Regions from separate parts of the Staphylococcus schleiferi genome, predicted to be linked through region 1. Evidence: riboswitches for the same ligand, from Rfam matches in the RefSeq annotation. Region 1 holds a riboswitch; each other region holds the start of a gene.
The links. A riboswitch is a leader RNA that binds a small molecule or an ion and turns the genes downstream of it on or off. The one in region 1 is predicted to bind thiamine pyrophosphate.
Positions count from the first base shown of each region.

Region 2: it holds a riboswitch for thiamine pyrophosphate, as region 1 does, so the genes downstream of both, thiO (glycine oxidase ThiO) here and thiC (phosphomethylpyrimidine synthase ThiC) in region 1, are expected to answer to the same signal.
Region 3: it holds a riboswitch for thiamine pyrophosphate, as region 1 does, so the genes downstream of both, MUA40_RS08380 (ECF transporter S component) here and thiC (phosphomethylpyrimidine synthase ThiC) in region 1, are expected to answer to the same signal.
Region 4: it holds a riboswitch for thiamine pyrophosphate, as region 1 does, so the genes downstream of both, MUA40_RS10280 (thiamine phosphate synthase) here and thiC (phosphomethylpyrimidine synthase ThiC) in region 1, are expected to answer to the same signal.

Region 1 covers NZ_CP094712.1:353,560-359,916, reverse strand. Annotated here, with positions in the region: partial or broken gene MUA40_RS01465 (HoxN/HupN/NixA family nickel/cobalt transporter) at 1-907, opposite strand, end outside; gene thiC (phosphomethylpyrimidine synthase ThiC) at 1,231-2,967, opposite strand; TPP riboswitch at 3,162-3,264, opposite strand; gene cls (cardiolipin synthase) at 3,385-4,875, opposite strand; gene MUA40_RS01450 (alpha/beta hydrolase) at 5,046-5,921, shown strand; gene MUA40_RS01445 (nucleoside hydrolase) at 6,151-6,357, shown strand, end outside.
Region 2 covers NZ_CP094712.1:2,470,429-2,476,785, reverse strand. Annotated here, with positions in the region: gene ahpC (alkyl hydroperoxide reductase subunit C) at 1-234, opposite strand, end outside; gene nfsA (oxygen-insensitive NADPH nitroreductase) at 798-1,553, shown strand; gene MUA40_RS11795 (L-cystine transporter) at 1,662-3,053, opposite strand; gene thiO (glycine oxidase ThiO) at 3,118-4,236, opposite strand; TPP riboswitch at 4,330-4,432, opposite strand; gene MUA40_RS11785 (DNA-binding protein) at 4,506-5,105, opposite strand; gene MUA40_RS11780 (hypothetical protein) at 5,217-5,891, opposite strand; gene MUA40_RS11775 (general stress protein) at 6,199-6,357, opposite strand, start outside.
Region 3 covers NZ_CP094712.1:1,786,340-1,792,696, reverse strand. Annotated here, with positions in the region: gene MUA40_RS08385 (ABC transporter ATP-binding protein) at 1-1,198, opposite strand, end outside; gene MUA40_RS08380 (ECF transporter S component) at 1,211-1,786, opposite strand; TPP riboswitch at 1,920-2,019, opposite strand; gene graF (glycopeptide resistance-associated protein GraF) at 2,240-2,371, opposite strand; gene auxA (lipoteichoic acid stability factor AuxA) at 2,870-4,201, shown strand; gene MUA40_RS08365 (class I SAM-dependent rRNA methyltransferase) at 4,508-5,677, shown strand; gene MUA40_RS08360 (hypothetical protein) at 5,736-6,266, shown strand.
Region 4 covers NZ_CP094712.1:2,170,412-2,176,768, reverse strand. Annotated here, with positions in the region: gene kdpC (potassium-transporting ATPase subunit KdpC) at 1-417, shown strand, start outside; gene MUA40_RS10285 (Bax inhibitor-1 family protein) at 967-1,593, shown strand; TPP riboswitch at 1,613-1,720, shown strand; gene MUA40_RS10280 (thiamine phosphate synthase) at 1,795-2,379, shown strand; gene thiS (sulfur carrier protein ThiS) at 2,385-2,585, shown strand; gene MUA40_RS10270 (thiazole synthase) at 2,588-3,355, shown strand; gene MUA40_RS10265 (ThiF family adenylyltransferase) at 3,355-4,362, shown strand; gene MUA40_RS10260 (YebC/PmpR family DNA-binding transcriptional regulator) at 4,437-5,150, shown strand; gene MUA40_RS10255 (cupin domain-containing protein) at 5,174-5,650, shown strand; gene MUA40_RS10250 (ribonuclease FAU-1 family protein) at 6,025-6,357, shown strand, end outside.

The DNA of each region.
Region 1 (6,357 bases):
TAATTGTGTCAACCACCCTAAAAAGCCATGGTCCCAATGTTGTTTTTCGCCAATAAGCTGAATAATTTCAATACCACCTATAACAATTGCAGCAATGACTGAAATAGCGGTCATCGTCATATTGTAAAACAGCTTTCTAGCAGGACGCTCAAATGCCCAATGATAGGCATTTGTCATGAATACACCATCTAGTGTATCGAGTAAACTCATGCCTGATGCAAATAAGATCGGCAAAGCAATGATACCTAAAAATGGCACTGTATGTTGTGACGCCCCCGCTGATAACGCCAGTAAGGAGACTTCACTTGCTGTGTCGAATCCTAAACCAAATAAGAATCCTAAAGGAAAAACATGCCAACTTTGATTAATGAATTGAAAAAGTGGTCCTACAAAGCGCATGATTAAGCCTCTTGATTCAATCAATTCATTGATTTGGCTTTCACCAATTTCTTCATATTTCAATTTTCGGGATAATTGTATTAACTGAATCAGTATAACTAAGTTTAAAAGCCCAATTAATAATAAGAAAAATCCAGAAACCAATGTACCGATTAATCCACCTGTTGATTGAAAACCTGCTAAATGGCTTTGCGCCCAATGAACGGCTAACCCCTAACATAACTGCCATTAAAAAGACCACAGTTGAATGTCCGAGTGAAAAATAAAAACCTACCCCCATAGAATTACGCTGTTGTTCTAAAAGTTTACGTACCGTATTATCGATTGCAGCAATATGATCCGCATCAAATGCATGTCTCAATCCTAATGTATAGGCGACCACGCCCATTCCAATGATGAGCGGATGACTCGCTCCGCCAATCATTAGAAAAACAACACCTATAATATGTAAAAGCAGAATCACCACAAAATAAGGAAGAGCAGCTTTAATACCTTTCGTTCTTTCCATATCTTCATCACTTCAATTCTTATTTTATAATAATAAAATCATACAACGAACTAAACAAAATTAAAAGTTTTTCCCATTATTATCAAATAAACTTTTAATGATTATATTTATTAGAGGGTTATTTTCGGCTTAAAATATAACGTCTTAATAAATACTGATGTTACGCACAAAAATAGCAATAGAGGCAACGATGATGGCACATGACATTTAACTCAATCGTCACCCAATCATCGACCTCTATTGCTTATAATAGGACATAGACATCAGATAGATGGCTCAGTCCATTTTATTATTTCATCATACGTGCCACATGTCATTCATGTTTAATGATAAATCCGGCTACCTTGTGCTTTAAATTCTTTTGCTTTTTCTTGCATGCCCTCTAATTGATCCTTATGTGCGTCTCGAATATTGTGTGAAATACGCATTGAACAGAATTTTGGCCCACACATACTACAGAAGTGTGCGACTTTAGCTGATTCTGCTGGCAATGTTTCATCATGATAGGCTCTCGCACGTTCAGGATCTAAAGACAAATTGAATTGGTCAATCCATCGGAATTCGAATCGCGCTTTACTGATTGCATCGTCACGTTCTGTAGCGCCCGGCAAGCCTTTTGCGAGGTCTGCGGCATGTGCTGCAATTTTATACGTCACTACACCTTCACGTACATCTTCTTTATTAGGCAATCCCAAATGTTCTTTTGGCGTCACGTAACATAACATGGCTGTTCCATGACTCGCAATTTGTGCTGCCCCAATTGCAGAAGTGATATGATCATATGCAAGCGCAATATCAGTGGTAAGAGGTCCTAAAGTATAAAACGGTGCTTCTTTACAGTAAAAATCAGCGAGCTCTTGGTTCTCTCTAATTTTATGCATCGGGATATGTCCCGGTCCTTCAATCATCACTTGGACATCGTGTGCCCAAGCGATTTCAGTCAATTCACCTAGCGTCTTTAATTCCGCGATTTGACTTTCATCGTTCGCATCATAAATAGAGCCTGGTCTTAAGCCATCCCCTAAAGAAACAGCGATATCGTATTGGTTTAAAATCTGACAAATCTCATCAAAATGTGTATATAAAAAGCTTTCTTCATGATGTGCGAGACACCATTGTGCCATAATTGAGCCTCCACGAGAAACGATTCCCGTTAAACGATTTACAGTTAATGGGATATAACGTAATAATACACCTGCGTGAATCGTAAAGTAGTCTACACCTTGTTCAGCTTGCTCAATTAAAGTATCTCGATACACTTCCCACGTTAAATCTTCTGCAATGCCATTTACCTTTTCTAACGCTTGATAAATCGGCACTGTTCCAACCGGCACCGGAGAGTTACGAATCAAATATTCACGTGTTGCATGAATATTTTTACCTGTCGATAAATCCATAATCGTATCTGCACCCCAATGTGTTGCCCACACGAGCTTTTCAATTTCTGCTTCAATAGAAGAAGATACTGCAGAGTTCCCTATGTTGGCATTAATTTTAACTTGGAAATTTTTACCAATAATCATCGGTTCAGACTCTGGATGATTAACATTATTTGGGATAATCGCCCGCCCTTTAGCAATTTCATCTCTTACAAATTCTGGACTGACATTTTCACGACAAGCAACAAATTTCATCTCTTTCGTAATTATCCCTTTTTTAGCATAATGCATTTGGGTAACTTGATGGCCTGCTTTGGCTCTTCTAGGTTGATATTGAAAAGGATGTGTCACTAAATTTTGATGCGACGCTGACTTAAAACCATTATCAATCGATTGCACACGACGTCCTTGATAATGTTCAACATCATGACGCGCTTCAATCCAGTTGTCACGCAATGCAGGAATTCCTTTCGTAACATCGACTTCGTAATGATCGTCATGGTAAGGGCCTGCTGTATCATACACCACGATTGGATCATTATGAAGTACTTCCGTGTCCATGATTGTGTCAGATAACTGAATTTTACGGAAGGGGACGTGGATATCAGGGTCGACACCTTCCTTGTAAATACGCTGACTTGCCGGAAAATTTTTCTTCAATTCAATTTGTTCTTGTTTCATTCCCTTTGCCTCCTAATTCATGCTCGAGGCCTTTAATTCAACTGAAAACCAAAGAAAATGCGCACTCTAGAAAAGCTGAGTGCGCATTAAAGAAACGAATATATTATGAAGTGGCAGGCGTCCTGAGATGGCTCGTTTCATTATGAAAGACTAAACCAAAATAGACAGCGTTTCAAAAAACCACTTTATCTTTTAAATCATTTCGTTTGCTTCCCTACGCTAGTATAATCTAGATCAGGTTCAAAGGGTTGAGGCTTGCACCTCTTTCAGCTCATTAAAGCACCCCTAGCAAGTTCATATTTAAGTTTTGCAAATTTATCGTAACACTAAAAATGTAATATGACAATTCATCTTAGAAAAATTGCTGTTTCTAGTATGCATTTCGTTACACCGATTGGTTTATAAACAAAGCTCAAATTATAAAATCGGTGAGACTAATTTAGCAATCGATTGTTTAAATTTAACCCAATTTGACCGGTTTTCATACCGTTCAGGTGTTAATTGTTTAGAGACTTTTAAATCTTCTTTAAATGCAGAAATCAATGATTCAGCAATATCTTGATTGTAAATCAACGCGTTCACTTCAAAGTTCAATTTAAAGCTTCGCGCATCCATATTAGCAGAGCCGACTGACGCCACTTCTCCATCGATAACCATCATTTTGGAATGAATAAAACCATTTTCGTACGTATAGACATTGACACCTTCATACATTAACAATGCGACCGTTGTCAATGTCGCCAAATGAACGAAAGGTTGGTCTGGTTTATTCGGAATCATTAGATGAATATCGACACCTGATTTTGCAGCAATTCTCAAAGCATTGACGAAGCCCACATCAGGGACAAAGTAAGGCGACTGCATATAAATAGTTGATTTCGCATTCATAATCATTTTTAAATACGCAAATTCGAGTTGTGGCCAATCTCTGTTCGGTCCACTCAGACCTAATTGCATAGCAACTTGGCCATCTTTACGCGCATTTTCTGGGAAATAACGTTCACTATAATCAAGTTGATATTCATCAGCAATTTGTGAGTTCCAATCGTGAATGAAACCAAGTTGTAACGCGTCCACACCATCACCTTGTATGCGTAGATGCGTATCACGCCAGTAACCCATCTTTTCATCTAAACCTAAATATTCATCCCCTACATTAAAGCCCCCCACATAACCGATATCGCCATCGATGACTACGTTTTTGCGGTGATTCCGATTATTGACACGAAAGTTAACGAAAGGAATAATTTTCGCGTGGAAAAACGCTTCAACCTCTACACCCGCTTCAGTTAAATCTTTTAATTTTGATTTTCTTAACTGTTTTGAACCTACCGCATCATAGAGAAGTTTAACTTCAAGCCCTTCCTTCGCTTTATCTTTTAATATTTCAAGAACAGACTTACCAAGACCATCTAGATTCAAAATATAGAATTCCATGTGTATAGAGGTTTTGGCTGCTTTTAAATCTTGCTTCATCTTTTCAAAAAGTGCATGTCCATCAGTAAATGTCTTCACATGGTTATTTTCACTCAAAAAACTCACTTCACGTGTCAACATCATTTCCACTAAATCAGATTGCTTTTCTACAACAGGATTTTCTGTTTTAAAGGTGCGATCAATGAATTGTTGCTTTTGATTTTTGACACGCGTTCGCGCATCCTCGATTTCTTTTCCTTGTTCATGACGCGAGCTTTTCAATCTTACCGCTCGACCGAAAAACAAATACAGCAAGAAACCGAATATCGGCATAATAAATAGTAACAACAGCCAAGCCCATGTCGCTGTTGCTTCACGCCGATCCCGTTCCAAAAAGATAATAAACAATGCTAAAACAACATTTATCAGAAAAAAAATACCTGATACAATTCTGTATATCATGTTGACATTCGGATCAAATATGAGTTGCAATGGTGGCTCCCCCTTATCTATTTTTGAATGTCATCATTATAACGCAATTATTAGTTTTAAGCATTTAACTGAGCAATGAATAAATTAAATCAAACAAAACATGGCGAAAATTTTTCCATTTTCAATTCATTTGGGATAAACTAAAAGAAATCATCAAAGGAGGTTTTATAATGAGCTATATTGATTATATTCCGTCTAAAGATGGGACAAAGCTTTATGCTAAAATCACACGCGCAGAAAGACTTTTTGATTTTGAACTACCAGATGATGAAACGCTTGATGAACAAATTAATGTCATTATTGTTCACGGCTTAGCTGAACATTTAGACCGTTATGATAAAATTACTGACTTTTTAGTTTCAAATTCTATCAATGTTATTCGTTATGATCAACGTGGACATGGACGCTCTGAAGGTAAAAAAACACACTATGATCATAAAGATCAAATTATAGAAGACTTAGATGCAGTTGTTCAATATGTTAAAGACAACTTCGGTAATAAAATATACTTAATCGGTCACAGCATGGGTGGTTACAACGTTGCCTTTTATGGTACACGCTACCCTGGACGCGTGAATGGTATGATAACTTCTGGCGGTGTCACTAGAGATAACAATCGTTTCTTTGCAGAAGCATACGGCGACAGACAAACACCACCAGACACGTATTTTACTAACGTTTTATCAGAAGGCATTTGCTCTGACCTCAATGTGGTTAGAGATTATATCCACGATGCACTCGTTCCAAATGAAATCTCGATGGGCCTTACTTATGCCATTGTAGATGGTATTCTCGAACTGAAAGAAAACCCAGATGCATTTGTAGATGATGTTTTGGTTTTACACGGTCAAGCAGACCCTATCGTTAATCCAAAAGATTCATTACAATTTTATGACGAAATTGCTTCACAACATAAAGCAATACGTATTTATTCAGACTTACAACATGAAATTTTTAATGAATCTAGCTATAATGACCTCATTTTCCAAGACATCGTTCAATGGATCTACCTAACGGATGAACGCCAAAGTGGCACTACGTTTTAAATGATTTCGCTTTAAACATCTCACATTTTTTAACTCGCTATAACATGCAAACGAGCCCGAAGTAACATCTTGCTACTTTTTTGGGCTCTTTTTTATGTCAGTCTCCCACTATCTCTTCTGACTTCCAACACAAAAAGTATCCCATCACTTGTCATTCCACGGCACGCGTTGTACATTGAACATAGTATAAGTCGTATTTATACAACAACTTCAATATAAGGAGAAATTTATGAAGCACGTTTACTTTAACCATGATGGCGGTGTAGATGACCTCATTTCACTGTTTTTACTTTTACAGATGGAGGATATTCAGTTAATTGGAGTCAGTGCGATTGGCGCAGATAGCTATGTTGAGCCTGCAGAGAGCGCTTCTCGTAAAATTATTAATCGTTTTTCTCGTTATCCTCTAGATGTCGCCGCTTCAGAAGAACGAGGT
Region 2 (6,357 bases), 400 kb from region 1:
GTGTGTATCTGTAGAAACAGAGTATACGTTTGTACCAAGTTCTTGTAATTTCGCATATTGCTCTTGAACATCTTGTAATTCAGTTGGACATACGAAAGAGAAATCAGCTGGATAGAATACAACAACACTCCAGCTACCTTTTAAGTCTTCGTGTGAAACTTCAACAAATTCATCTGTTTTTGCGTTGTAAGCTTGTGCTGAAAATTCCTCGATTTGTTTACCAATTAATGACATAATCGAAATCCTCCTATTATATGAATCATTATTATTTTAGATTAGAATTTAAAGACATCTCGTCTTAATTATAATTCCTTATTAATAATAATTCTAATCTCAATAGCTATTATGACATGGAACATGCTTTCCGTCAAATAAATATCATTGTTGAAAGGGACATACGCTGCGAAAGACAGTGGAATCAGCGTTTCGACCTGTGTTAGCGCGATTAAAACGATAAAAATTGCGCTTTAAATTCTAATAAATGTATCACCTTAATGATGAAAAAGGCTTGAAATTGGATAATAAAGGCGTTATTAATTTTATTCTAAAAAGTGTTAAACAATTCAAATGAACGATGAATAAGATGCTTACTAATATCATTTACGGGCGCTGATTCTCAATTACAACTATATAGTACAGAAATACATAGCCTCTCAATCAACAACGACCAATTTAATATACAGCATGTCTTCTGTTGTTATTTTTCTACGATTTAAGGGTATGCATGATATGCAAGGGACATGCGTTTTCTTGAGTGTTTTGATAGGATATAGAAAAAGGATAAGGAGTGTTTATAAATGTCAGAGTATGTGTATGATTTGGCAAAACGACATCACTCAGTTAGAAAGTTTAAATCAAATCAAATTAGTAGAGACACAATCGAAAAATTAATTGAAGCAGGGCAAATGGCTTCAACTTCTAGCTATTTACAGACAACATCAATTATTGGTATAGAAGATGCTGAAAAGAAAGAAGCTTTAAAAGAAGTTTCTGGGCAGCCTTACGTCGTAGAAAATGGTTATTTACTTGTTTTCGTGATTGACTATCACCGTCATCAGTTAATTAGTGAGAAACTTGAAGCTGATATGGAAGATAGCTTTGAGTCTTCTGAGGGATTACTCGTAGGTACAGTAGATGCAGCGTTGGCAGCACAAAATATTGCACTGACTGCAGAGGATATGGGTTACGGCATTGTTTATTTAGGTTCATTACGTAATGACGTACAACGTGTGAGAGAAATATTAAAACTACCTGAACATGTTTTTCCATTGTTTGGAATGGCATTAGGCGTTCCAGCTGATGATGAAAATGGTGCTCCTAAACCAAGATTGCCACGTGAACATGTTTTTCATATTGATACGTATTCCCAAAATGATGAACAGTTATCAAAACAGCTAGAGGCATATGATCAAGAAGTATCACAATATTATAGTCAGCGTACAAACGGTGAGCGCAATGAGACATGGTCACAACAAGTAGCGAGATTTATGAGCAGTAAGCAACGTACAGAAATGAAAGAATGGTTACAAATGGCAGGTTTTAATAGGAAATAAATCAGCAAACTTTTAATTGAAAGTATCTGAATCATAAAGTTGTAATAGCAAAAACCCCTTCAAATCTTTTCCACACGTAAGATTGAAAGGGGTTTTGTTATGATGTTATTAATGTTGCGGTGTTAATTCATCATAGTGATTTGAATTAAATGTTTCTTCATTTAATTGTTTTGTTAATTTAGCTGTTCCAGTACCTGCTAACATTGAATCATTAACATTTAGCGCTGTACGTCCCATATCAATTAAAGGTTCAACAGAGATGAGTACACCAGCGAGTCCAACTGGTAAATTTAACGCTGAAAGTACAAGGATAGATGCAAATGTTGCACCGCCTCCGACACCAGCAACACCAAATGAGCTGAGTACGACGACAACAACAACAGTTGCAAGGAATTTAAAATCAACCTCTACGCCAGCTACAGGTGCAACCATAATGGCTAGCATGGCAGGGTAGATACCCGCACAACCGTTTTGTCCAATCGAAAGGCCAAATGAGCCAGAGAAGTTTGCAATGGCTTGAGGCACGCCTAAACGGTTCGTTTGTGCTTGAACATTTAATGGTAATGTACCGGCACTTGAACGTGAAGTAAACGCGAATAAAATGACTTCGGCTGTTTTCTTCATATATTGAATTGGGTTGACGCCTATGATAGCAAGGATAATCATATGAATGATATACATCGTGATGAGTGCAGCATAAGATGCGATAACAAATTTTCCTAGCGTCCAAATGGCAGCGAAGTCACTCGTCGCAATGGTTTTCATCATAATTGCTAGAATCCCGTACGGTGTAAGTCTTAAGACGAATGTAACGATAGCCATTACAAGTGAATAGACTGCGTCGATACCGCGTTTAAGTGTGTGACCATTTTCAGGTTGTTTACGTGTCACGCGTAAAAAGGCAAAGCCGACAAAAGCGGCAAAGATTACGACAGCAATTGTAGATGTCGCACGTTGCCCCGTAAAGTCTAAAAATGGGTTAGATGGGATTAACTCTAAAATTTGAGCAGGTAATGTCGTTGCCGTTAATTCTTTAGCCTGACTTGCAATTTCAGAGCTACGTGCATTCTCAGCGTGACCGAGGTCAATGCTAGAAGCATCTAAATTAAAGACGACTGCATAAATAATACCGATAATTGCTGCGATTGCTACTGTTCCAATAAGGAAAGCAAAAATCAATCCGCCCATTTTAGCAAACTTTTCACCAATATCGATTTTCGTAAAAGCAGCAACAATTGAAACAAAGATTAATGGGATAACAATCATTTGCAAGAGGGCAATGTAACCATCACCCACTAAGCCAACCCACTCTGTCGTTTTTGATGTGACTTTGCTATCAACACCATAAATGAGGTGGAGTAGAAGGCCTAATAAGATCCCTAAACCAAGTGCAGTAAAGACACGTTTAGGGAATTTAACATGTTTTTTCGTCATGAACCAAAGTCCAATAAGAGCGAAAATAAAAATAATTAAATTAACAATAGTTAAAAACACAGACATATCAAAATACGCTTCCTTCTTAATTCCGACTTATACAATAGGATAATAGGAAAAAAGTATAAAATCAAGCTTTATTTTTTATCTGAGCAATTTTGGGTGAAAAGGGGGTGAGCTGTTCTTTCGCTTTAGCATGGCCGTCAATCAATTTTGCCATCAACGTACCTGCTATAGGTGAGAGTAAAATACCATTTCGATAATGCCCTGTGGATACATAAAGATGGTCTTCAACTTCTCCCATAATTGGCTCTTGGTTAGGTGTGATAGGTCGAATGCCCGTCCATGTTTTGATTACATGATGATTTTTGAGTTGCGGAATCATAGACAAGCTCTCTTGATCTAACCATGACAAGTTGTTCGCATCATTTTCAATACTCCAGCTATCGAAGTCTGATGTCGCACCAATTAAGAAACGATTAGGCAATTTGGGTACGATGTAACAACCATTCATATTAAAAATGGTTTCCTTCAACCCTTTATAACAAGAGGCAATCAGCTTAACGTCACCTTTAACTGGTTGAGTAGGTAATTGGATATGGAGTTGTTGGAGTAAAGTCCCCGACCAAGCGCCCGCAGCAATAATCAGTTCATCTGCTGAAAAGTTGCCTTTAGAGGTAATGACTGTATAACCATTGTGATGACGTTCAACTTTTAAGACTTCGGTCTGTGTCATGAGTTCAATATAGTCGCGCTTTATAACGGAAGCAATTAATGCTTTCGTATAGGTGTTTGCGTTAATTTGACCATCATCTTGGATTTTAAAAGCAGCACTTTGATTAGGATCGAGTTTGGGGAAACGTTGTTTTAGAGCGTATTTTGAGAGTTGTTTAATCGTGTGATCTTGGCTGTGTAAAAATTGGAATTGCGCTTCTACTGCTTGGATATCTTGTTTTTGAGAAGCCACTTTAATTAAACCGTATTTTTGATATTCAATATTAATTCCAGTCTCTTGTTCGAGGTCAGCTGCAACTTCAGGCATCATTGCACGACTTTCCATAGCGAGGTGATACAGTGGATTGGCTTCAAAAAACTCGTTCTGTGCACCAAGCATGCCTCCCGCAGCGTAAGATGCATTCATTCTTGGGGTATAACGATCGATAATCCGAATATGCCGGTTTTGAGAGGACAGCTGTCTTGCAATGGATAAACCCATAACGCCGGCACCAATAATAATTGTTTGTTTCATAAAAAAGCCTCCTGCATGAAAGGATGCAGGAGGAACACGTATATGATTGAAAAATGATGATTGAATCATCATTAAAAAGAGTTGAACTAAGTTCATTGTCATCATACGCTTTCCTTCGTTGGTTCTAACCACCTCAGGTTCAAAGAGTTAAGATAAATTCTTTCTCAGCTCGCCTCGAGCACCCCTAGCATATAAATTTTTATTTGATTTCATTTATTATTGTAACTTTCATATTTGAAATATGCAAGATACGCAAAGGTTGGATGGCTTTAACCACCGAATAAACGTTGGAAGAAGCCTTTCTTTTCACTGTTTTGAATCGATTGCACAAGTGCTTGTTGCTCTTTAGTTTGAGTCTCGATGCTTTGTTGCGTTTGACTCCATTGTTCACTTTGTTCTTTTTGTGCGGCTGTCAGTGATTCCAGAGACTTACTATTCGATTCAAGTTGTTGGTTTAATTGGGTATGTAACGCTTTTAATTCTTCTTGTTGTTGATGAACTTGGCTGACCATCTGACCTAACATTTGACGTTCTTCACGCATTTTGTTGATTTCATTGCGTAATTCATTGATAAGTTGTGGCACTTGTTGATCGCTCGGTAAGTGCTGTTTGTCTTCTTTGACGATAACTTGTAGAAAGTCTTTTTCTTGTTCTAATTCTTCAAAAGCAAGATCATAACTATTTGTACGTGCAACACGTTCTGTTATCTCTTGGAATAATTCAATATCTTCTTCTTTAAAATCAGTCGCTTCTCGACCACGGTATTCGGTTTTATTTAAATGGTAACCACGTTCTTCAAGATGCTGTACGATTTTACGTACTTGCTTTTCACTTAAGCCTGATCTTTGGGCAAATTCTTTTGTCAGCATATATCATTAGATCCTTTCTCTTCTTTTTAGACGTACGGAAGTGTGCGTTCAGTGACCCGTCAGTCTGCCTCTCTCATTATTTTAACGGCTTTAAGCATTGATTTCAAGGTCTTATGGGCGATGTTCTTTGCGTAAACCCATTTTAACAAGTAATGGATAAATGATACTTCGTGGTATTTGATTCGCATAAACATATTTTAAAATGTAGCAGGATTTAACACTTGTACCAAAAATATCCTTAGTTAAAGGAATATTGCCTTTCACATATAAATCTAAAGGGATGGGCTTACCGTTACGATCTAATGAAGGTTGTAAGTATGTAATTTCAGTTTGCTTTTCGTAACCGTTATCTACTAAAAAGTGACGACGGAAGTTAATTTTTTTTGCTGTTTCTTCATCAACATCGTTAGATTCAAATGTAGATTCAAACATAAAGAAATTAACATCTCGACCGTGAAGATGGTTAGATATACGATTCAACTCATACTCAATCTGTTCTAAAGTCGTTTTCAAGCAGGCCTCACAATCTTGACTATGTTGTGCAAGAAGATAAACAATAAAGCCGACATTTGTCGTCGCTTCATAGTGGGCTGTCGCCAAGCTTACAATGGCGTCGTCCTCAATACCAACAATAAATACAAAGTCGTGTTGGGTTTTATCTGTTTTGAGTGAACGCGCAAAAACAGACGCATCTTCTGTTACTAGATGGTCTAATTTATTTTTATAGAATGCTATTGCTGGCTCATACCAACGATCATGCGTAGATTTAATATGTACAAAGTTCATGTTACGTCACCTCTTTTAAGTTAACTCTCGTTTATTCTTGCAAGTATATAGGGTCATTGCAATGATGTATCAATACAATAGCTAGGTGAGGGAGTCAGTTGTGACTGTATCATTAGATAAAACAGATGACTAAGCTGGACTCATCATGACTGACTGTGGTGTCAAAACAAAAGATAAACAATAAGGGAACAGGAGAGAGTGTGTATGGAAATCTCATGTTTCTATAGATTTCCACATCTATCTCATATTCCCGTCCCCATCAAATGATTATGAAGTCATTCAGTATTAATAGAACGCAGTGTTTGATTTATTCAATGTCCCCTTTATGTTCAGAAGGAGCATGTTTGTCATCGTCTGGTGTTTGATATGCAGCATTGTTTTCTGGAACCTCATTGCATTCGTGATCAACTCTTTGCGCAATCACTATGATTTTATTGTTTACGATGTCTTGTTTAAGGTCTTCTCG
Region 3 (6,357 bases), 1.1 Mb from region 1:
CAGTACTTAAAGCTGTTGCCACGCTTAAACGTCTTTTCTGTCCCATTGAGAGTTCAAAAGGATGTTGCTGTGAGACATGCTCTAAATCAAGAAGTGCGAGCATCTCAGACGTGCGAGATTTGGCATTTTTAGAATCCATATGGTGGTAATTAATATAGATTTCATCGTATACACTATTTTGAATAAATTGTAGCTCCGGATTTTGATAAACCAGATACATGTGTTGCGCAGCATCTTTAATTTTAGTGAGTTTTTTGCCATTAAAAGTCATCTTGCCTTTATAACGAATCAACTGCATAATCGATTCTAATAGCGTCGTTTTGCCTGTACCATTTTTCCCAGTTAAAGTTATCCATTCTCCAGAACGAATGGTCAAGTCTTCAACTTCATATAAAGTTTGACGATTTCTTTGGACAGCCCCTTGATGAAACGCCAATTCAAATAATGATGCCTGCTCAGAAAAGGGAGCTTTTTGTGGTTCAGGGGCATGCGACCATGCTTTAGGGTGCCATACGCCATATTCAGTGAGTAGAGATTCATAATTTTTCATAATATCGCTTGGTGTCCCTTGTTGAATGATTTCACCCTGATGATTCATTAAAATGACACGATCAACATGGTCCCAAATATGTGCCACTTTATGTTCAACAATTAATACCGTTTGGTCTTGCCATAGCGTTTTCAACAAGGTCCATAAATTTTCAGTAGCTTCTGTATCAAGCATTGCTGTGGGCTCATCTAAAAACAAAGTATCTGCACGTTGTAATAAAGTGCCAGCAATGGCTAGCTTCTGTTTCATCCCACCGCTAAGATGATGGATCAATTGTTTAGGATTAATATCAAGGCCCACTTGTTTTAAAGCCCATTGAATTTTTGCATCCATTTCATGACGGGGGACTTGCTGATTTTCTAAAATGAAAGCAAGCTCTTCATTCACTTGTGGCATGCAAAATTGTGAATCAGGATCTTGAAAAATAACACCTGAGTGCTCAGCAATTTGCAGTTCATCATATTTCATAGGTAAATCAATTAAATTCGGTACGATACCACTTAATACATTGAGTAATGTACTTTTACCTGAACCTGAAGGGCCAAGTAAAAGTACTTTTTCTTTATCTTTTATTTCAATATCGATACCATCAAAAATTTTATAGGGTGCGCTTGGATATTTTAAGCGTAAATTTTTAACTTTTAACACAATGAAGCCACCTTACAATGTATCGTAATCATCTTTAGATGCAGGTCGAAATAGTTTAGTGACACCGGTCTGATCCAGGGCTTTGACTAAGATATAAGGAAATACACCCGCTAGAACTGCACCACTGATAACACGGAATGAAATAAGTAAAATAAGATTCCATGTGGCAACTTCATTTAAGTAACCATAGTACCAGTCAATCGGTAAACTAATGATTGCAGCTGCCATACCTGCAAGAACAGCTACCATTAATGCACGAGATTTATATCTGAAAATAGCAAATACAATCTCACAAGCAAGACCTTGTAGCAATGCATAAATAATCGTAGGAATATCAAAACGTCCCATGAGAATCGTTTCCCCAGCTCCTGCAGCAAATTCAGCTAAAAGTGCAATCCCCATTTTTGGAATGATAAGATATGCAACGACAGCGGCACTAAACCACATACCATACAAAAGTTGATCTAAATGTAATCCTAAAGGTTGAACTGTATTATTCACAATCCACCATAAATTATAAATCACTGCAAAAATGACTGAAACCAATACAGTGACCAGAATATCTGATAATGTTAAGCCTTTCTTCATCTGTATACCTCCCAAAATTAAAAAAATACGCATATCTCTTACACTAGAGACAGACGTATGCTGTGATAATTTATATGGGATACAAGTCATCTTAATTGAAGCATGTGCTTTTCTCCTATAACAAGGCGTATCCATTATAAATGAAACACTTTCCTACGCTAGTATCATCTAGTTCAGGTTCAAAGGGTTCGAGGCTTATCCTCATCTCAGCTTTCACACCCCTAGTGCGTGCGTATTTAATTGTTAATGTCAATGTACACCTAGCCCATTCAAAAGTCAACACTCTTCAACATTCTTTTTAATGGCGAGATGGCCGACAATTTCAATACTATGCTTTGAATGATATGCCTAATGAGATGTCTGTCAAACACAAAAGAAGGGATTAGAACATGTTAACGTTCAATCCCTTGTTAAACTTCTATAAATGCACAGCATTCAAATAAAAAGGTCGCATTATTCAAAAGTTTTTTGAATATCGTCTTTTGTTTTTTCAGCGCCTTCTTTAGCATCTTCTTTTTTATCTTTTAATTCTTGCTCTTTATCTTTTGCTTGTTCTGCAGCTTTTTTAATATCTTTTTCAGACATTTAAAACGCCTCCCTTTCGTTTAAAGCTATAATAATACATAACCCATATTGAAAAACGCTAAACATAATTGTTTCAAACAAGATTTTAAAGGATGTATATCAATGCGTGTTTTGGCTGCGATGAGGGGGAGATGAGACATCCAAGGGGTTTGATATTTTAAACTTATGTATTGAAAAGTGCTTTTCTTTTCAGATCATTTGAGTCGTATTGATGAAGCGGTGCTAAAATTTGAATGATATACGAAGGTTAGTTTGTCATTTTAAGCATGAGTGAAATGGTTAAGGTGCTGACTATCTTTTGGTATACTAAACCAATCAAGTATTTTTTGAAGTTTTCAATTGTATATACGTGGATGCTTGCTGTACGCAATAGTGGGGAAATCGAGTTAAAATTTTGATGCGATATAAGTATTGAAAATTCTCATTCTAAAGACTGAATTTGATTAATTTTACAGACAGGTATTCATAGTTCGTATATAATAACTTTGAGGTGAGAGGATGTCTTTGTTTAACAAATACACCGAGGTCATTTATAGCTATATTATCGGTGCACTGTCAATTTTATTAAGTGTGATTATTTTTATAAATATTCCACTCATTCATGAGTTAAAGGATGGCAAGCACCATATTTCTAAGATTGATAATTTATGGGACTTCATTATGGCCTTTTTCAATGAAATTATCCGCGTGATGAGTAAGTATATTGGTGATATCCCGCTAGCAAGTGGCATTATTATTCTTCTTTTTGGTATTTTAATGCTCTTCATAGGTCGAACACTCACAAATACGACACGATTTGATTACGACATATCTATTTTATTTTTACTTATCGGAATCATTTTCTTCGTTTTAACACTCATTTTTATGTCACAAGTGTATGGATGGATTGCGTTTGTTTTCATCATTCCATTTCTAATTCATATTGGTTATATTGCGTATAAAGATGAGCTGAATCCATTACATCGTAAAGAACATTATTTATGGATTATTTTTAGTTACGGCATTTGTTATATCATTACACAATTGGCACTTTATACAAGAATTGAAAGTCGTCAAATAGCACCAATCGACGTTTTAAGTATCAATACATTTTTCGTCGTATTATGGTTGATTGGACAAATGGCAATATGGAATTTCTTATTTCTTCGTCGTTCACTACCTGTATCGCAAGAAGAGATTACAGGTGAAGAAAATCCATATTCTAGAAGTAAAAAGTATCAATTTACGAACACCTCTAAAATTCATTTCAAGGATTTTCAAGATCGTACAGTTGAATTCACACATGATATTTCGCATCGTACACGTAGAAGTATTGATATCGAACGCTTACGTGCTAAGCGTGAAGCGATTGTAGAAAAATGGTTTAAATGGGCTAAATTGGAAGAAGATGATATCCCTACGTTTCTAAAAAAACGTCCAAAATGGCTAAATAAAGGCTACGTAACCATTGCTTGTGGTGTAATTCTATTGTTCTTTATTTTATTAGAATTTAACAACCGCAATGCCTTATTTTTATCTGGAGATTGGGAACTTTCACAAACACAATATGTATACGAGTGGATTAGTCTATTTCTTCTTTTAATTGTTGCTATTTTATTTATTTTAACGTCTGTAACACGAATGCTAAGAGGTAAATATTATTATTTACAATTATTTATGATTAGTATTTTATTCTTTAAATTATTGACAGAGTATATCGTCATTGTCGTACATGGATTGTTATTATCCATTTTCATCACGCCAATTCTAATTTTAATGTTAGTTCCGACTATTATTGCTTTCGTCTTACAATTGAGACAACCAGGTCCCGTACCAAGAAAACCGCAATAATTGAATACTAGCTTGGAGAGACTGGGACACCAATCCCAAAATCAATCGCGCTAAGATGATTTTACTAGAAAATTGTCTTAGCGCTTTCTTTTAATGATAAAAATCCGTATGCAATGCCTGTGTTGAGGCGTGAAAAAAGTATTAATACCTCTTAAAAAAGAAATCACACGACCTAGTGAGATTACATCAAAATTAAAGCGAACATTTTCATGTTGGAAAGTCCACATCGGTACTACGATAACAATGTTACTCCCATATTTTTCGTGTTAAGATGGTGGTAATGACAAGAAGGGAAAGGCTGATTATATGAAAACCGCAGTATTAAATAAAGGAAAAGAAGATAAATATCTTAATCAATACCCTTTAATAGAAGAAGAGGACATCTATCGCCACGATCGACTAGAAGAGGGAGATTTATTTCAATTATTAACATCTAAAAATTCATTTATCGGTGTCGGCTACGTTGGACGACAACATAAAGGGTTAGGTTGGATATTATCATATGAAAAAGATGATGAAATTAATCAAGCTTTTTTTGAGCAGTTATTTGAACAAGCTCTAGAAACACGCCAATACTATTATCAAATTGAAGGAACTAATGCTTTTCGTCTATTCAATGGAGAAGGGGATGGAATAGGTGGTTTAACGATTGATTCCTATGATGGTCACTTATTGATTCAATGGTATTCAGTGGGAATTTATCAATTTCGTGATTCTATTCTTGGGGCAATCAAACAGGTCTTTCCGTTTCGTTCAATTTTTGAAAAAACGAGATTTAAACATCAATCTATTAAAGGTGGATGGGTTGAAGGGGAAAAACCGGAATTTCCAATTGTGATTGAGGAAAATTTCACGTTTTACAATGTGCACCTCGATGATGGACCGATGACAGGTATATTTTTAGATCAAAAAGAGGCAAGAAAAAAATTAAGAGATTATTATTCAGAAGACAGAAAGGTTTTAAATCTATTTAGTTATACAGGTGCGTTTTCTGTAATTTCTGCGACAGGCGGTGCAAAAACAACAAGTGTAGACTTAGCGAATCGTTCCCGTCCCATGACTGAAGAAAATTTTGGACTCAATGGTATCGATCCGAAATCACAAAATATTTTTGTCATGGATACGTTTGATTTTTATAAATATGCAGAAAGACATGGGCTGACATTCGATACAATCGTGATTGATCCACCAAGCTTTGCCCGCAATAAAAAGAAGACTTTTTCTGTTACTAAAAATTACCCGCAATTGATTGAAGGGGCTTTAACATTATTAAATGCGAAGGGCAGTCTCATTTTAAGTACAAATCACAGTGCTTATTCATTAAAAGCATTTAAAAATATGGTTAAAAAAACGTTAGATCATGAAGGCGTCGCTTATCAAATTGATGAGGTAATGGGTTTGCCTAAAGATTTTAAAACACATCCACATTTTAAACCGTCGAAATATCTTAAATTGATTTTTGTGACACTTCAGTAATATTTGAAATTGAAACGGGGTATAAGAAGGTAATAACGGTTTGAAAGGTGGAGTTGAAATGGGTATTTCCAATAAAATTAGCGAAACAGTAGGGAATAAAGTCTTAAATATTGAAAACATAAAACGAAAAAATACATTACCAGTCACGACTTCAGAAATAAATGAAAGACGTCAACGTGCTGAAAACCTTGTGAAGAAAAAAGCTTTTCTTTCATCGAGTGCAACCATCGTTCCAATACCAGGATTCGATTTTGGCGTCGATATGAAATTAATGCGTGACATTATAGAAGATGTCAATAAAATTTATGGTTTAGATCACAAACAAGTGAATAAAATGAGCGATGATATGAAAAATCGTGTCTTGATGGCTGCAGGCATTCAAGGCAGTCAATTTATAGGAAAGAAAGTATCAAGCGGTATTTTAAAAGTAGTTGTGAGAGATGTCGCAAAACGTGCAGCGGCTAAACAAACACGTTGGTTTCCTCTTGTAGGACAAGCGGTATCGGCATCAATTAGTTATTACTTTATGAATAAAGTAGGAAAAGATCACATTCAAAAATGTGAAAATGTTGTTAAGGCATTGTTATAATTTATAAAATTCCGTGACGATTTTTTGAACCAATCCTGTGAAAATCAAGGGATGAAAGCATTTACGAATTGAATTTAAATATAGAATTTGG
Region 4 (6,357 bases), 700 kb from region 1:
GTAGGTTCAAATCTCATTGGACAGCAGTGGAATGAACCTCAGTATTTTCACGGAAGAACGAGTGCTGTCAAATATAATATGGATAAAACGACATTAAAAGAAAAAGGGGTGGCTTCTGGTAGTGATAACTATTCAAATGGCAATCCTGAACTTAAAAAGAGAGTAGAAGACTTAAAACAAGATGATGGTCACCATACACCGATTGATGCGGTGACAGAATCTGGTTCAGGTTTAGATCCGGATATTACGGTGGATAATGCAAAACAACAGGTGGCACGTATTGCAAAACAACGAAATCTCTCACCACAACAAATTGATCAATTAATTACTAAGCAAGCACATAAAGGAACGATGTATGATGACTATGTGAATGTGTTGGCGTTAAATATGGCGTTAGATCATTTGTCAGCACATTAATTGTTGATTGTACAGTGGCCGTTGTACGGTTTATGATGAGATGAGGCTGGGGTTATTTCCTCAATTCAAACGCTCTAAGATTGTTTTTAATTAAACTGTCTTAGAGCGTTTTTGATGTTGGATTACTTGTATGGATGGCTTCGCTTTCCGAGGGGACAGCCTCAGCCTGTAGTCTTCGGCTTGTCCTGTTCCCTCAGGCGTCTCGCCATCCATGCATCGTCAAAAATATACAGTGCTTCATTGTTTTAAATTCAAACGTGCATCGATTCATCGTAACAGTGAGTCATTGAACAGTGTGCAATTTCTAATGGCTTAATAAGGGCGTTGAAGTGTTTTATAGGTTGATACCCAGGCTGTTTCAACTGAATGTAAAATAAAAAATGACGTAATAAAAAGGGCCATAAGACGCGAATTTATCGAGATGAAAATTTAATGCGATATTGAATGAGGTCTAAAAAGTGCATTTTCGGGTACAAGACAAGAGACTTTATTTTATTCGTAACACAATCTATCGTAAAATATAACAACCAAAAAGAAAGGAGAGAAAAGATGTCATCATCAACACATCAACCCCCTAGTAAGGCTTATGGAAAAGTTTGGCTCTTTTTTGTTTATTATTGGCTTATTTTTGGGATTTCAACTTATTTAGGTCAATTTTTACCAGAAGCATGGCGCCAACCGCTATCGATAGGATTACTTATCCTTATTCTGATTTCGATGGTTGTCCAACGTGTACGTTTTAGTGGTCCTATCATTTCACATATTTATACCATTGTTGCAGGCTTATTATCCTATGCCACATTTATGTATACGTTAGAAGATTTAGGGCCAAGTGTATTTTTTAACACTGTTTTATTAGCGATTGCGGCGTTTCTTATCTTTGGCTTTTTAGGTTATTTTTTGATAAAAGATGCTTCAAGTATTGGAAAATATTTATTCGTGACACTTATCGCTTTAATTTTAGCAAGTCTACTTGGGTGGTTTATCCATAACCCGATTTACCATACGCTCATTGCGGTGGTAGGTTTGTTATTATTCTTATTGTATACGCTTTATGACTTTAATCGGATGAAACGAGGACAATTTTCACTTAGAGAGATGGGTTTCAATTTGTTCTTAAACCTTTTCCGTATTATTCGTTATGTGTTAGAATTAACACGTATGGTAAAACGTTAACGCAATTGAATAGATAAAACGATTCCACTGGAAGTGCCATTGCGAATGGCTGAGATTGAAATGCGATTTCAAAATTCCTGAACCTGATCCAGTTCGTACTGGCGTAGGAAAGTGGCTGAATTCGTGGGAATAACACGCTACTTTTCTTAATTTGATTTATGAAAAGTAGCTTTTTTTGTTGCGTTAAGGAGGATGGATACGATGATTGTAGTGGTTACACCTTATCAAAGGCTTGATTATACGCATATTCAACGCTTGTGTGCAATTGAACCTGATATTGATGGCGTCATTTTCAGGACACCTATGAGAAAGCCTGAACTAGAAAATTGGATTTTAAAGTTGCATGATGAAGGTTTTCCAAAATCTAAAATGATTGTACATACGGATGTGCAGCTTGCCGAGCAATTGGGCATTCATCGCCTTCATTTCAGAGAAGGTGATGTTAACGCCGAACATATCAAACAGAAGTCGCCGGATTATCGTATTAGTATGTCTACGCATTCTGAAAATAGTATTCGCTATGCGCAAGCCCAACATTTTGATTTCGTATTGTTTGGTCATCTCTTTCCCACACCCTCTAAGCCCCATCAGCCACCACGATCCTCTAGTGAAATTGCAGCAGTGTTGTCTATTGACTTTCCTATTATTGCAATTGGAGGCATTCGTCTTGAGACAATCCAAAACGTTCCTACAGGTTTTTCGGGGATCGCATGTATCGGAAGTGCGTTTTCAAACGAAATCCATCAGTTTAGACAAATGGTCACTTATTGGCGTGCAAAGGAGTGAAGGTAATGCAAGTATATGTGAATGGTGAAAGGCAACTTTTCGATGAAGGCACTACGATTCGTGATATATTGAATCACTTTGGTATTGAATCAAAACGCATGGCAGTTGAACGTAACGAAGAAGTTGTAAAACGCTCAGAGTGGGATACAACTGAAGTGCGTGAAGACGATCAGTTAGAACTTTTAGAATTTGTTGGAGGCGGTTAATGATGTTTAAAATTGGTAATTTAAGTTTCAATTCAAGATTGTTTTTAGGAACAGGTAAATTCGAAAATGAAGAGATTCAATCTCGTGCAATTGATGCATCTGAAACAGAAGTACTTACATTTGCGGTACGCCGAATGAGTTTGTATGATGAAAAGTTGCCGAACCCTTTAGCCAATGTGGACTTATCTAAATTTACGACATTTCCAAATACAGCAGGTGCGAAAACGGCTGAAGAAGCAGTACGTATTGCTGAATTGGCAAATGAAGCTGGTGTATGTGACATGATTAAAGTAGAGGTAATTGGTGATGATGAAACATTATTACCTGATCCCCTCGAAACTTATAAAGCATGTGAAATTTTATTAGAAAAAGGCTACATTGTTTGTCCATATATTTCAGATGATGTTGTGTTAGCGAAACGTTTGGAAGCGCTCGGTGTACATGCCGTGATGCCACTTGCTTCGCCAATTGGTACAGGAAGAGGGATTAGCAATCCTTTAAACTTACGTTATATTATAGAAAAAAGCCAAGTTCCTGTTATTGTGGATGCGGGGATAGGTTCAGCAAAAGACTGTGCGGAAGCGATGGAACTTGGGGCAGATGCGATATTATTAAATTCTGCAGTATCACGTGCTAAAGATTCTGTGAAAATGGCAGAAGCAATGAAAAAAGGTATTGAAGCGGGTCGCTTGAGCTATGAAGCGGGTCGTATTCCTATTCGCTATAATGCTGTTCAATCAAGTCCATCAGAGGGGTTAGGGTTCTTATAATGACCCGCTATAACAGACAAGAGAAATTTAAACCTTTTGGTCAACAAGGACAAGTCCAACTGCAACAATTACATGTGATGGTTATCGGTGTTGGTGCGCTAGGCAGTGGTATCGCAGAGCAATTGACGCGAAGTGGTGTCGGCCGTTTAACAATTGTTGATAAAGACGTGGTGTCCTTATCTAATTTACATCGTCAAAGTGGCTATACTGAAGCAGATGTACAAGCTATGACGCCGAAAGTATTTGCATTACAACAACATCTGTCAGCAATGAACCATGAAGTGACGATAGAACCATTGAATGAGGAGATTACAGCAAGGAACATATTGGGTATCCTCAATGAAACGCAACCCGACATGATTTTAGATGGACTTGATCGATTTGAAACACGTTATTTAGTTAATGAAGCCTCTAGAAAGTTAAATATTCCTTATATTTATGGGGCAGTAGTGGGGAGCCAAGTGAGTGTTTTTCCAATTCATCAAGATGGTCCATGCTTACATTGTGTAATGCCAGACGTACCAGATACAATGGAAAGTTGTGATATTAATGGTGTTCTTCCGCCCGCTGTTCATATGGCGAGTAGTCTGGTTGTAGCAGAAGTCTTCCATTATTTGATGCATGGTGATTTTTCTTATCGTATGACGACAATGGATATTTATCGTGGCAAAATGAAAACATTGTCTATCAAAGCATTGAAAGAAGAAGATTGTAAAGTTTGTGCTCAACATCAATATGATCGATTAAATCATAAACAACTTGAACAAACACAATTACTGTGTGGTGGCGTTTATCAATATAGACTCTCTCCAGAGCAGTTTTCAGCAAAAATCCATCCTAGTGTGACATGTTTAATCGAAAATCATTTTATTAAACGATTACAATATAAAGACTATGAAATGACATTATATCAAGATGGGCGGTTGTTGATTTATCACGCGTCAGATCAGCAAACGGCGCATGAATTAGTACAACGATTATTCGTACAACCTGTTCACATTGAGTAGAATTTGCCATACTGTAAAATTTCCATGTATAATAAAGAGTATTCAAAAAAGCATGTGAAAGCGAGATGGAAGTAATGGGACGTAAATGGAATAACATTAAAGAAAAGAAAGCACAAAAAGATAAAAATACAAGTCGTATTTATGCAAAATTTGGTAAAGAAATCTATGTGGCCGCAAAATCAGGAGAGCCAGATCCAGAGTCAAACCAAGCGTTAAAACTTGTACTTGAACGTGCTAAAACTTATTCTGTACCCAACCATATTATTGAAAGAGCAATCGACAAAGCTAAAGGTGGCGGCGAAGAAAATTTCGATGCGTTACGTTATGAAGGTTTTGGTCCAAGTGGCTCCATGGTCATCGTTGACGCTTTAACAAACAATGTTAATCGTACGGCATCTGATGTAAGAGCCGCATTTGGTAAAAATGGAGGAAATATGGGTGTTTCTGGTTCAGTTGCTTATATGTTCGATCACACAGCGACATTTGCCTTTGAAGGTTTTGATGCAGATGCTGTACTTGAAGCATTAATGGAAAACGATATAGATGTTCGTGACGTAGTTGAAGAAGGTGATTTGACAATCGTCTATGCTGAACCTGATCAGTTTGCTACAGTTCAACAAGCTTTACGCGACATGGGCGTCACTGACTTTGAAGTTGCAGAATTTGAAATGTTACCGCAAACAGAAGTGCAACTTTCTGATGAAGACCAAGCGACTTTTGAAAAATTGATTGACGTATTAGAAGACCTTGAAGATGTACAACGTGTCTTTCATAATGTTGAACTATAATAAATCTTTGGGAGGCATTTATTATGAATGTTCAAGAATGGATACAGCATCTTAATTTAACCCCTCATCCTGAAGGGGGATATTATCGTGAAACGATATTAAGTCCAGATCAGACAGAAGGCCGTCCAAATTATTCAAGCATTTATTTTTTATTAGAAGACGCAAACATTTCTCATTTTCATCGCATTGATGCTGATGAAATATGGTACTTTCATGCTGGGCACACACTCACAATTCATATGATACATCCTGATCACACATATGAAACTGTGCAACTTGGTCCCGATGTAGCAAATGGTGATGTATTACAATTTGTTGTACCTAAAAATACCATTTTTGCATCTTCTATTGAACAAGAAAATAGTTTTGCGGTAGTAGGTTGTATGGTACAACCGGCATTTCAATTTGAACATTTTGAATTATTCACACAAGATGAGCTTATAGAAACTTATCCTGAGCATAAAACAATCATTCAAAAATATGCGAAAAAGAATGTGTAAATGAAAGGGAATGAGGAATGTGACCTCATTACATCAATCCCATAACATATAGGGCGATGATGGGAGACAGTGGTTGTGATTTTAAACATACTAAGGTGGATGTTAAGGTGATGAGAACCTAACGATTGTATACACTTTAGTATGTTTTTTGTTTCATATTAAGATGTATGAAATCGTACGATGTTCTCATCTTTCAGAAAATCAACGTCCACGCTTAAATTGAACGCATAATAAATATTACACAGCACGCAGCTTTAGACAGACTGACATCTATCATCGAGGCATGGATGAACAAATTTCAAAACGGTTAGAAACTGAGAGAAGTGACATATAACGCTGATTTATATATAATGTACGAAAGGGGGTTGGTGGCTGTGAAAGTGAAATATATTGATAAACGTCACTGGCGTCGCCTCTTAGACCATGATTATATCGAAGTTAAAGTGAACAATAACAAATTTAAAGGCATCATAGGTTTAATTACAATTAAAAAGGTGAGAGAGCCATTAGAGGTGACTGTTGTAGGTAAAAAGATAGTCGTGGCTGATGATAACTATCAGTGGTTGCAAATATTACCAGAAAAAAAGCGTTACAGTATGACTGTCATGTTTAATGATAAAGGACAACCATTGCAATATTATTTTGATATTAATTTAAAAAATATTACGCAAAAAGGTAAGGCACGCACGTTAGACTTGTGCTTAGAT